2 regions of the Vibrio sp. PSi01 genome follow, and region 2 is predicted to be linked to the other one. Evidence: riboswitches for the same ligand, from Rfam matches in the RefSeq annotation. Region 2 holds a riboswitch; the other holds the start of a gene.
What was found. Region 2 has a riboswitch for lysine ahead of ACFI6G_RS00450 (Na+/H+ antiporter NhaC family protein). Riboswitches for the same ligand answer to the same signal wherever they lie in the genome.
Positions count from the first base shown of each region.

Region 1: linked by a shared signal. The riboswitch ahead of lysC (lysine-sensitive aspartokinase 3) and the one ahead of ACFI6G_RS00450 (Na+/H+ antiporter NhaC family protein) in region 2 are both predicted to bind lysine.

Region 1 is NZ_JBHNYN010000021.1:2,649-9,387, forward strand. Features, by position in the region: gene metH (methionine synthase) at 1-3,106, shown strand, start outside; gene lysC (lysine-sensitive aspartokinase 3) at 3,222-4,589, opposite strand; lysine riboswitch at 4,699-4,876, opposite strand; gene ACFI6G_RS19725 (pyridoxal-phosphate-dependent aminotransferase family protein) at 5,053-6,192, shown strand; gene ACFI6G_RS19730 (PglL family O-oligosaccharyltransferase) at 6,290-6,739, opposite strand, start outside.
Region 2 is NZ_JBHNYN010000001.1:102,191-108,929, forward strand. Features, by position in the region: gene ACFI6G_RS00435 (hypothetical protein) at 1-96, shown strand, start outside; gene ACFI6G_RS00440 (inosine/guanosine kinase) at 199-1,503, shown strand; gene ACFI6G_RS00445 (H-NS family histone-like protein) at 1,717-2,127, opposite strand; lysine riboswitch at 2,492-2,669, shown strand; gene ACFI6G_RS00450 (Na+/H+ antiporter NhaC family protein) at 2,782-4,374, shown strand; His leader region at 4,563-4,698, shown strand; gene hisG (ATP phosphoribosyltransferase) at 4,752-5,648, shown strand; gene hisD (histidinol dehydrogenase) at 5,648-6,739, shown strand, end outside.

The sequences.
Region 1 (6,739 bases), on a different contig from region 2:
AGCATGTTCTTTTGCTGTTGAATCGGTTTTTGAAGAAGTTGGTATTAAATTGCCAGTCATGATCTCAGGCACCATAACTGATGCATCAGGCCGTACGCTTTCAGGACAGACTACTGAGGCATTCTATAACGCCCTTCGTCATGTTAAACCTATTTCGTTTGGATTGAACTGTGCACTCGGGCCAGATGAACTGCGAGAGTACGTTGGTGAGATGTCCCGTATCTCAGAAAGCTATGTTTCTGCTCACCCTAACGCCGGTTTACCTAATGCGTTTGGCGAGTATGACCTTTCTCCCGAAGATATGGCTGAACATGTTAAGGAATGGGCTGAAAGTGGCTTCTTAAACTTAATTGGTGGCTGTTGTGGTACGACACCAGAACATATTCGCCAGATGGCCGAGGCTGTTGACGGTGTAATGCCGCGCCAATTACCCGATTTGCCAGTCTCTTGCCGTCTTTCGGGGTTAGAGCCGTTGACGATCGCCAAAGAATCTCTGTTTGTGAACGTAGGTGAGCGTACTAACGTTACCGGCTCAGCTCGATTTAAGCGCCTGATTAAAGAAGAGCTTTACGATGAAGCGTTGAGTGTTGCTCGAGAGCAAGTAGAAAACGGTGCACAAATCATTGATATCAACATGGATGAAGGGATGCTAGACGCTGAGGCGTGCATGGTTAAATTCCTTAATCTATGTGCATCTGAGCCAGAGATTTCGAAAGTGCCAGTCATGGTCGACTCTTCAAAATGGGAAGTTATTGAAGCGGGTCTGAAATGTATTCAGGGTAAAGGCATCGTTAACTCTATCTCATTGAAGGAAGGGAAAGAGAAGTTTGTCGAGCAAGCTAAATTAGTTCGTCGTTATGGTGCTGCAGTCATTGTGATGGCCTTCGATGAAGTCGGCCAAGCCGATACTCGAGAGCGTAAAGTTGAGATCTGTACCAATGCCTACAACATTCTTGTTGATGAAGTCGGTTTCCCACCTGAAGATATTATTTTCGATCCGAACATTTTTGCAGTTGCGACGGGCATTGACGAGCATAACAATTATGCGGTTGATTTTATTGAAGCAGTAGGAGATATCAAACGCGATCTCCCTCATGCAATGATCTCTGGTGGTGTATCGAATGTTTCGTTCTCGTTCCGCGGTAATAACTACGTTCGTGAGGCAATCCACGCAGTATTCCTATACCACTGTTTCAAAAATGGTATGGATATGGGTATCGTAAATGCCGGGCAGTTAGAGATTTACGATAACGTGCCTGAAGATTTACGTGAAGCGGTTGAAGATGTAGTACTTAACCGTCGTGATGATTCGACAGAACGTTTGCTTGATATTGCAACCGAGTACCTAGAGCGAGCCGTTGGTAAAGTTGAAGATAAGTCAGCTCTAGAATGGCGAACTTGGCCAGTAGAAAAGCGCTTAGAACACTCTTTAGTGAAAGGTATTACCGATTTTATTGTTGAAGATACCGAAGAAGCTCGCGTTAATGCCTCTCGCCCTATTGAGGTGATTGAAGGCCCATTAATGGATGGTATGAACGTGGTTGGTGATCTGTTTGGTGAAGGTAAAATGTTCCTTCCTCAAGTAGTGAAATCTGCCCGTGTTATGAAGCAGGCGGTAGCACATCTAGAACCATTTATTAATGCAACTAAAGATGTTGGTGCGACTAACGGAAAAATCTTACTGGCGACCGTAAAAGGCGATGTTCACGATATTGGCAAAAACATTGTGGGCGTTGTCTTGCAGTGTAATAACTACGAAATTATCGATTTAGGCGTGATGGTTTCATGTGAAAAAATCCTTAAGGTAGCTAAAGAAGAGAATGTCGACATTATTGGTTTGTCGGGTCTGATTACCCCTTCTCTTGATGAAATGGTACATGTTGCCAAAGAGATGGAGAGACAAGGCTTTAAGCTGCCTCTTCTTATTGGCGGAGCAACGACATCTAAAGCACACACTGCGGTTAAGATTGAGCAGAACTACTCTGAGCCAGTTGTTTATGTCAATAACGCATCTCGCGCTGTAGGCGTTTGTACTTCATTACTCTCTGATGAATTGAAACCTGCTTTCGTTGAGAAGTTGAACATCGATTATGATCGAGTTAGAGATCAACACAATCGTAAAAAACCTCGTACCAAGCCCGTCACACTTGAGAAAGCTCGTGCCAATAAAGTTGCTATCGATTGGGATGCCTACACTCCCCCTGCACCCGCTAAGCCGGGAGTTCATATTTTCAGTGATTTTGATGTAGCGACTTTGCGTCAGTACATCGACTGGACTCCGTTCTTTATGACATGGTCATTAGTTGGTAAGTACCCAGCAATCCTTGATCACGAAGAGGTGGGGGATGAAGCTAAACGACTATTCAAAGATGCCAACGATTTGTTGGATCGCGTAGAGAAAGAGAAGTTACTTGAAGCTCGTGGTATGTGTGCCATGTTCCCTGCGAACAGTGTGGGTGATGATATCGAGGTGTATACCGATGAATCCCGTACAGAAGTGCTGAAGGTTCTGCATAATCTTCGCCAGCAAACCGAGAAGCCAAAAGGTTTTAACTACTGCTTGTCAGATTACATTGCTCCAAAAGACAGCGGTAAAGCTGACTGGATTGGTGGCTTTGCGGTTACTGGCGGTATTGGTGAGCGAGAGCTTGCTGATGAATATAAAGCTAATGGTGATGATTACAATGCGATTATGATTCAGGCGGTTGCGGACCGTTTGGCTGAAGCGTTTGCAGAATATTTACACAAAGAAGTGAGAAAGGACATTTGGGGTTACTCGCCTGATGAGGATTTGTCTAACGACGATTTGATTCGAGAGAAGTACCAAGGTATTCGTCCAGCTCCGGGTTACCCTGCTTGCCCAGAACATACAGAGAAAGGCACATTGTGGGAGTTGATGGACGTTGAAAAAGCCATCGACATGTCACTAACCACGAGTTACGCAATGTGGCCAGGTGCCTCAGTGTCGGGTATGTACTTCTCTCATCCTGATTCGCGATATTTTGCGATTGCACAGATTCAACAGGATCAAGTAGAAAGCTATGCTGATCGTAAGGGCTGGGATATGTTGGAAGCTGAGAAGTGGTTAGGTCCAAACATTAACTAGTTTGAATCTATGACGAGCTTTGGTTCGTAAAGTAAAAAAGAGAAAGGGTTGCTCAAGAGCAACCCTTTTTGTATCTGGGGTTTGGTTAATTAAAACCAATTAATTAACCATCGCCTTATTCAAATAACTCTTGGTGAAGTTTTTGGATCGCCAACTTAGAAACAGATGCATCTAGCAAGAAGCATAAGTTGTGTGGGCTTGCTCCGTAACAAATCATACGTAGATTGAAATCTTCCAGAGTGCCAAACACCTGCTTTGCATAGCCTTTACTTTCACTCATGTTGTTGCCAATAAGCGCAACAAGGCATAGGTCGTGTTCAATATCTACAGAACACAACTCTTCAAGCTCCAGTCGAGCAGCTTCTGGTAACTCAGGAGCGCCACCTGATGTGTCTGTTTGATCGAGAGTCAGTGAGACACTGATCTCTGAAGTCGTGATGAGATCGACTGAGATCTTATGTTTAGCAAGGATCTCGAATACCTTCGCCAAAAAGCCGTAAGCATGGAACATGTTTGCACTGCGAAGTGTAACCATCGTTTGGTTGCAACGAAGAGCAAGTGCTCTGAATAATGGTGAGCTTTCAACTTCTTGGCGAATCCAAGTTCCACCTAACTCTGGTGCTTTAGAAGAGCCGACAAATACCGGGATTTGGTGGCGCAATGCAGGTACTAGAGTTGAAGGGTGCAGTATCTTCGCACCAAAGTTTGCCATTTCCGATGCTTCGCTAAAACTGATCTCTGGAATAGGAGATGCTTTCGGTGCGATGCGTGGATCTGTCGTGTAAATACCCGGAACATCTGTCCAGATTTCCAACCCCATTGCCTGTACTGATTCGGCGATCAGCGCGGCGGAATAATCGCTGCCACCACGGCCTAAAGTCGTGGTGTTACCTTCGCTATCTGCACCGATAAAACCTTGAGTAACCACAACTTGCTGTTGGCAAAGTGGTATAAGCTTCTCTTTTGCTAGGGCTGAAATATCTTCAAGTTGTGGTTCTGCTTTACCAAAATCACCATTAGTGCGCATCACTTCTCTGATATCAAAACGAACGGCTGGTGTACCTCGTTCACGAATAATCTGAGCCAAAATGTGTGTCGACATCAGCTCACCACATGCGACAAGGTGATCTGTCAATTTAGTGCTGGCTTGAAATGATGCAGCTTCTGCGGCGCTCGCAATATCATCGAGAATACAATGTACGTCTTTTTCGATACTGATTGGATCAGCTAGCTGATCGAGAATTGCGTTATGAATGTCAGTCAGTTGCGTCATCAAATCCTGACGACGAGCTTTGTCTTGAACCCCATTCGCGAGTTCAACGAGTAGGTTGGTAACGCCAGAGCATGCACTGCTCACGACCAGTTTCGTATTCGAGTTATTTTCAATAATAGCAGCACAACGGCTCATTGCTTCAAAGTTGGCAACACTTGTTCCACCAAACTTAGCGACATTAAAAGAACCAGCTACATTAGATGCACTCACGATATATCTCCCACGACTTCCTAAAATAAAATTACGGTTGGGTAATCCAACGTCCGATGTTTTTCGAAGAGAGTATTTAGAGCAAAAAGAGAGGAATTATTAGAATAGTAACCTCAGAAGCTCCTCACCATATAGAAATGGCGACAGTTGCCGGGATTCAGCCCGCTCAACCGATAATAAAGGTCCTGCATCCTTTTATTATCTCGGCACTGCTCCCCCTTAATGTTTTGTATTGGAAATGCGGTTCCACAAAACATCTGCCTGGGCAGTGCTCCTCTTCTGCTAGATAGCCATTTCATTGAACGTGTTTGCGGTAACAATGTCAATCCGTAACTGGAGATATTTAAAAAATAATTTTAACAATTATGTGACAGTGGTGTGACCTCAATACTTATGGCTAATTGCTGAGGTAATCAATTTGCTTTAGGGTGGATTGTTCACAACATTAACGTAAGGGATGTACATGTCTAATTTAACACTCACTACTGCTATTGATAGCTTTTATCCACCGCACCGAACGTTAATGGGACCGGGTCCTTCAGACATTTCGCCTCAAGTCTTACAGGCCTTAAGCCGCCCAACCATTGGTCACCTCGACCCGTTATTTATCGCGATGATGGATGAACTGAAACAGCTTCTTAAATACGCTTTCCAGACTGAAAACGAATTTACGATTGCCGTTTCTGCTCCGGGTAGTGCGGGTATGGAGACCTGTTTTGTTAACTTGATTGAGCCAGGTGAAAAGGTGATCGTTTGTCGTAACGGTGTCTTCGGTGAGCGTATGCGAGAGAATGTGGTTCGCTGTGGTGGCGAAGCCATCCTTGTTGACGACGAGTGGGGTAAGCCCGTTTCAGTTGAAAAGGTAGAACAAGCATTGGCAGAAAACCCTGATGCTGTTGCTGTCGCATTTGTACATGCAGAGACATCAACCGGAGCGTTATCTGATGCTCAAGCTATTTCAGCTATCGCTCGTCAGTTTGGTGCGTTAACGATTGTTGATGCAGTAACGTCTCTAGGTGGTGTGCCATTACTAGTTGATGAGTGGCAGCTTGATGCAGTTTATTCGGGTAGCCAAAAGTGTCTATCTTGCGTACCTGGACTATCTCCGGTTACTTTTTCTCAGCGTGCTGTTGATAAAATGAAAGCCCGCCAAGCGCCAGTGCAAAGCTGGTTCCTAGATCAAAGTTTAGTATTAGGTTATTGGAGTGGCGAAGGTAAGCGTAGTTACCACCACACGGCGCCGGTGAATAGCCTGTATGCTCTGCATGAGTCGTTGGTTTTATTGAAAAATGAAGGCCTAGACAACGCTTGGTCACGTCACTATGCGATGCACCAAGAACTGAAAGCTGGCGTAGAAGCTTTGGGGTTAAAATTTGTGGTTGACGAAGAGAGTCGCCTACCTCAATTGAATGCGCTTTACTTCCCTGAAGGGATTGATGAAGCCAAAATAAGAACGCAGTTGTTAGAAGAGTATAATCTTGAAATCGGTGCAGGCCTTGGTTCTTTGGCAGGGAAGGCTTGGCGTATTGGTTTAATGGGTTATGGCGCTCGTAAAGAGAACGTCGCATTGTGCTTAAAAGCACTAAAAGATGTATTAGAATAATTAACCGTAAAATTCGAAAAAAAAGCGACGAGAGATCGTGCGCTTTTTTTGTGCCTAACTTAAGCCTCCAAAGTCTACCGCTTTAGCTGCATCAATATCACTTGGCAGAAGATACGTTGTTCTCAGCGGCTGAAATTTTCTTATACTGAACTTTTGAAAAATCTCTATTTGGAAATAAGAAGCTTGCTTCGCTCCGAATTTGTTCTGCTTTGCTGTGATCGCCTAAACCCTGATACGCGAGGATTAGGTTACTGTAAAACGCGGGTCTTGGTTTACTCTTTATTATTTCCAAAGACCAATCAACATAAGGCTGAATAAGACTCGGATCAGCTTTGTAGAGCCCAATGTTGAGATACGTGCTGTACACATCCCAATCATAGCGATCTTTCCATACTACGGGATTCGTAACTTGCTTAAGAATATCTGGGTTCTTCGGCTTAGATTGTTCAAATTGAGTCAGCACATAATTGGTATGCAGCGCGCTCAACATATAGAAGCTCACCAAGATCGGAATCACTAAGCTCGACACTCTAAAGAGGGTTTTACT
Region 2 (6,739 bases):
TTTGACGTAATGAAAAATGGTGCAGAGTTCAATCAAAAACGTTATGCAGAGCATTTGGGTATGCTGCCTGATTTAAGCTTTATGGAAGGCGAATAAAAAAATAGTACAGCAAACGTTTGCTATAGTTTGAAAGATTGCCGCGTTAAATATTGCGCGGTAGAATCCGCCACCTATTTCCCCTTGACTTAGACTAGCCCTATGAAATTCCCTGGACAACGTAAATCAAAGCACTATTTTCCGGTTCACGCTCGTGACCCTTTAGTTAGCCAAGCTCAAACTAGTAAAAGAATGTCACGTACTCATATTATCGGCATTGACCAAACATTGGTGGATATCGAAGCGAAAGTGAGTTCTGAGCTAATCGAAAAATATGGCTTAAGTAAGGGACATTCGCTAGTCATCGGTGACGAAGCTGCAGAGTCTTTATATCAAGAATTAAAAGAGCAGTGCTTGATTACCAATGAATATGCTGGTGGTACGATCGGCAATACATTACACAACTATTCAGTGCTGGCAGATGACCGTTCAACGCTGCTAGGTGTAATGAGCCAAGATATTAAGATTGGTAGCTATGGTTATCGTTATTTATGTAATACATCAAGCAGAATGGATCTGAATCATTTACAAGGGGTAGATGGCGCAATTGGTCGCTGCTTTGCATTAATTACTGAAGATGGTGAACGTACTTTCGCAATTAGCGAAGGTCAAATGAACCAACTAAAACCTGAGAGTATTCCTGAAAAGATCTTCAAAAGTGCTTCTGCTTTGGTATTAACCGCTTATTTAGTTCGTTGTAAACCTGGCGACCCAATGCCTGATGCAACAATGAAAGCGATCGAGTACGCGAAGAAATATGATGTACCCGTTGTATTAACGTTGGGAACTAAATTCGTTATTCAAGATGATCCAGAGTTTTGGAAAGATTTCCTTGAGCAGCATGTAACAGTTGTTGCAATGAACGAAGACGAAGCGGAAGCGTTAACTGGTGAAAGTGATCCTCTTGCCGCTTCTGACAAAGCGCTAGAGTGGGTTGACTTAGTTCTATGTACTGCAGGCCCTGTTGGCCTATTTATGGCGGGTTACACAGAAGACGCCGCAAAGCGTGAAACGTCTTTACCTCTATTACCGGGTTCTATTGCGGAATTTAACCGTTACGAGTTTAGCCGTCCTGCTCATAAAAACTTATGTGACAACCCGACTAAGATCTATTCGCACATTGCACCTTATATGGGTGGCCCTGAAAAGATCAAGAATACCAATGGTGCAGGTGATGCTGCGTTATCGGCTTTATTGCATGATATGGCTGCGAATAAATACCACAAAGAAAACGTGCCTAACTCAAGTAAGCACCAACATTCATTTTTGACGTATTCGTCTTTCTCGCAAGTTTGTAAATATTCAAACCGAGCAAGTTATGAAGTGTTAGTTCAACACTCTCCACGTTTATCTCGTGGTCTTCCTGAAAGAGAAGACAGTTTAGAAGAAGCTTACTGGGAAAGATAAGGTGTCGTACTTATCAAATGAACTTCTCGGTTTATTAAGTACGCTACTGTGTTTATCAAATCCAGTAACGAATAACAAAATATAAAAAAGGCTCCGAAAGGAGCCTTTTTTGTTTCTGAATATATTCAAGCCGTAAATAATACTTTGGTCGACTTAAATATTAATTCTATTGCTTAGTGTGTTATTGATTATTCACTTAGCAAACACGATGCGTTAAAGAGCAAACTCTTCTAGAGATTTACCAGCATCTAGTTGTTCTTGGATAGCTGAAGGCGTACGGCCTTGACCTGTCCAAGTTTTCTCGTTGCCGTTTGCATCTACATATTTGTATTTAGCTGGGCGAGGAGCACGTTTAGCTTTTGTCGTTTTAGATTTTGCTTCACCAGAAAGTGCAGCGATAAGATCAGCAACATCAATTCCGTCTTTTGCAATTTGTTCAGCGATAGCAGAAAGCTTAGCTTCTTGCTCTGCTTTAGCAGCACGTTCTTCAGCTTCAGACTCTTGACGCTCTTGTACAACAATAGTCAGCTTGTCTAGCGCTTCTTCAAGTTGCTCAAGAGTTAATTCACGTGAGAATGCACGAAGGCTGCGGATATTTAATAAAGTTTTTGTTAATTCAGACATGATATTTCCCATCAAGGTAAACTAAATAATCCTCCTAATAATAAACAGAGCCTAGGAATAAAACAAATAGTATTTCTTCTATTACATATTTAAATAAAGAATTGAGATGAATAGTTGAAAATGAAAAGGCGAACTCCTAGTGAATTTATAATAATTATTAAGAATATCTAAAAAACTGATATGTGACTGGTGGAGTAATTACCTTAAGTTGACTATTCTTCTATTGATTACTTCATTAACAAAAAACTATTTTTGTCGGAATGATATGTTGCAATGCTGCCCTTGATGAGTACAATTGCGGCTACCTGATGCGATGCTTTGGTTGATTTGTTGTTAAACTTTGGTTTCAACGGTTAATAATGTTATCGCACGTAGAGGTGCAATTATAAAAAGTAGTTTTCGTTGGGGTGATGCCAATGAACGGGAATGAAAGGTCTAATTGCCGAAGTAAATTGTATATCTAAGCAATTTGCTGGGGTTGTGCTCAATAGGTACAACACTGCCATAGTCTTAATTTTAAACTATGGAGCGCTACTGTAGGGTTGGGTGAAGTGTTCACTTCCCTTTCGCTTAGTTCAACATGAGCTTGATAAGCCGTATCAAGTTTGTCTGCAGTAGATCTCTAGCCAAATAAAAAACTGGTTTTTGAAGATCATGAATTTAATAGATTTTGCAACATCACCTTTATCTTTGCTTCCTCCCCTTGTGGCCTTAACTCTCGCTATTGTTACCCGCCGTGTATTGGTTTCCTTGGGTGTCGGTATCGTTATGGGTGCGATTTTACTTGCTGATTACTCAGTAGGTAACGCAGCTAGCTACGTGTTTACTAAAGCTTCTGGTGTTTTCATCGAAGATGGTGGCATTAATACCTGGAACATGAGCATCGTCGCATTCCTAATTATTCTTGGAATGACAACCGCCTTATTAACATTATCTGGTGGTACGCGAGCATTCGCTGAGTGGGCCCAGTCTCGTGTTAAGAGCAAACGTGGTTCAAAACTACTTGCTGCTTTCTTGGGTGTGTTCATTTTTGTTGATGATTACTTCAACAGCTTAGCGGTAGGTGCTATCTCTCGTCCTGTTACAGACCGCTTTTACGTATCTCGCGCTAAGCTTGCTTATATTCTGGATTCTACTGCTGCTCCAATGTGTGTGATCATGCCGGCTTCTAGCTGGGGTGCTTACATCATTACTATTATTGGTGGCATCTTAGTAACACACGGTGTGACAGAGTACTCAGCATTGGGTGCTTACGTTCGTCTTATCCCGATGAATTTCTACGCTGTGTTCGCACTATTAATGGTATTTGCCGTTGCATGGTTCGGTCTAGATGTTGGTAAAATGCGTGAACATGAGATCGAAGCATCTCAAGGCCGTGGCTTTGAAGGTGACAACGATCAAAAGCAAGCTCACGACCTAAATGAAGAGCTAGACATTCAAGAGAGTGAAAACGGCTCTGTCTCTGATCTCGTTATGCCAATCGTATCGTTAATCGTAGCGACGGTAGCTGCAATGCTTTATACCGGTGGTCAAGCGCTTACCGCTGACGGTCAAGCATTCAACTTGCTTGGTGCGTTTGAAAATACAGATGTAGGCAAGTCTCTTGTTTACGGTGGTGTTGTTGGCCTGCTTGTTGCGCTAGCGACAGTGTTTAAGCAAAAGCTGCCAATGTCTGATATCGCAAGAACAATGTGGATCGGTGCTAGCTCTATGTTTGGCGCTATCCTGATTCTTGTGTTTGCATGGACTATCGGTTCTGTTATCGGTGACATGAAAACCGGTTCTTACCTTTCGTCTCTAGCAACAGGTAACATTGATTACCACTGGCTACCTGTTATTTTGTTCCTTCTTGCTGGCCTGATGGCATTCTCGACAGGCACATCATGGGGTACATTTGGTATCATGCTTCCTATCGCGGGTGACATGGCTGCAGCCTCTGACATCGCTCTGATTCTGCCTATGTTAAGTGCGGTTCTTGCGGGTTCTGTGTTTGGTGATCACTGTTCTCCAATCTCTGATACGACGATTCTCTCTTCTACCGGTGCTCGTTGTAACCACATTGACCACGTATCGACTCAGCTTCCTTATGCGCTGTCTGTGGCCTTCGTATCGTGTGTTGGTTTCATTACCTTAGGTATGACATCATCAACTGGCATCGCATTTGGTGCGGCGTCTCTAACGTTTGTTGCTGTATGCTTTGCATTGGCTTATTTCTCTCGCTGCAAAATGGCGACGTGCAACAGCTAATCATCATCTGATTGAATAATGAAAAGGGAGGCTGCGGCTTCCCTTTTTTGTACCTGTTAAATTAATTTGAGTTTTAGTGAAAAAAGTTCGAATAAATGGTTGAAAAAGGATGTCAGCTTAGTTAGTGTGGAGACAAGACAGCAAACAACCTAAGAGCTTATAAGTATGCGTAAATTAGTAATGAACATTCATCACCATCATCACCCTATCTAGTCTTTCGGGGAGATTTACGTATACCCGGGAGCAAGAATTCTCCCGGAGGTTAAGTCAAAGAATTTAGATTTAAACCCTCGGGACGACAAAGTCTTCCGAGGGTTTTTTAGTTTTAGCACTTTTAAATAATCAATAAATTCAAATATTTGCACAGGGATACAGCAATGCAGACACAACGCCTAAGAATCGCAATTCAAAAGAAAGGTCGCTTAAGTAAAGAGTGCCAAGACTTACTTAAAAAATGTGGTGTTAAATTTAACATCATGGGTGAGCGCCTAGTGGTTCATTCACTTAATATGCCAATCGACTTGTTACTGGTTCGTGATGATGACATCCCAGGTCTTATCATGGACGGTGTGGTTGACCTAGGTTTCATTGGTGAAAATGAGCTAGAAGAAGTTCGCCTAGACCGCGTTGCTCTAAAAGAGCCATCGCAATTTCGCACACTACGTCGTTTAGATTTCGGTGGTTGCCGCCTTTCTATCGCTATCAACAAAGATGAAGAATACAACGGCCCACAAGACCTAGCGGGTAAACGTATTGCAACAACCTACCCACAACTACTAAAAGCCTACATGGATGAGCAGGGTGTTGAATTCAGCACTTGTATGCTAACAGGCTCAGTTGAAGTAGCACCTCGAGCTGGACTAGCGGACGCTATCGCAGATTTGGTTTCTACAGGCGCTACGCTAGAAGCGAATGGCCTAAAAGAAGCAGAAGCTATTTTTCAATCTAAAGCAACGTTAATTCAACGCACCGGCGAATTTGATGCAGACAAAGAAGCATTAATTGAAAAACTACTGACTCGTATGCAAGGTGTTCAGCAAGCGAAAGAGTCGAAGTACATCATGCTTCACGCACCAACGTCTCAATTAGAGCAAATTAAAGCGCTATTGCCTGGAGCTGAAGATCCTACTGTTCTTCCTCTATCTACAGATAAAGACAAAGTTGCCGTTCACCTAGTAAGTACTGAGAACTTGTTCTGGGAAACTATGGAACAGCTGAAAGAGTTGGGTGCAAGCTCGATTCTAGTATTACCAATCGAAAAAATGATGGGGTAGTGACGATGAGAACCGTTGTTTGGCAATCTTTAAGTGAATCACAGCAAGACTCGGTATTAGAGCGTCCAGCTATTACTGAAGGTGCAAACATCACAGCGACTGTTTCTGATGTTATTGCAAAAGTACGAAATGAAGGCGACGCCGCACTCAAAGAACTGACTGAAAAGTTCGATCGTGTGACTCCTGAATCAATTCGAGTTACTTCGAATGAGATTGAAGAGGCGTGTGCTCGTCTAACACCAGAAATGAAGCAAGCGCTAGAGCAAGCTTATAGCAATATTGCCAAGTTTCATGAAGCTCAGAAGCCTCAGTCAATTAAGGTTGAAACTCAACCTGGCGTTTTGTGTGAGCAGGTAACGCGCGCGATTAATACGGTTGGTCTTTATATTCCTGGTGGCAGTGCGCCACTTCCGTCAACGGTTCTTATGTTAGGTGTACCCGCTCAGATTGCGGGTTGTCGTAAAGTTGTCTTGTGTTCGCCTCCACCAATTGCTGATGAAATCTTGTATGTCGCTAAGCTTTGTAAGATCGACGAGGTTTACAACGTTGGTGGTGGTCAAGCGGTTGCGGCAATGGCTTACGGTACCGAGAGTGTGGCTAAAGTCGATAAGATCTTCGGCCCGGGTAATGCCTATGTAACGGAAGCGAAACGCCAAGTCAGCAATGACTTCCGTGGTGCTGCAATTGACATGCCTGCTGGTCCATCAGAAGTGATGGTGATTGCAGATGAAACTGCAGATGCAGACTTCATCGCTGCGGATTTATTGAGCCAAGCGGAACACGGCCCTGATTCTCAGGTTGTCTTGGTTACGCCGTCTCCGGTTATTGCTGATCAAGTAACGGATGCGGTGCAGAAACAACTGAAAGAGTTGTCTCGCGCTAACATCGCTCAGCAAGCATTAGCATCTAGCTTGATTATCATCTCAGAATCAATCACTCAAGCTATCGCAATTTCGAACTTCTACGGTCCTGAGCACTTAATTGTTCAAACCAAGAATCCACGTGAGTTGTTGCCGTTGCTAGACAATGCAGGTTCAATATTCTTGGGTGACTGGTCTCCAGAGTCTGCAGGTGATTATGCATCAGGTACA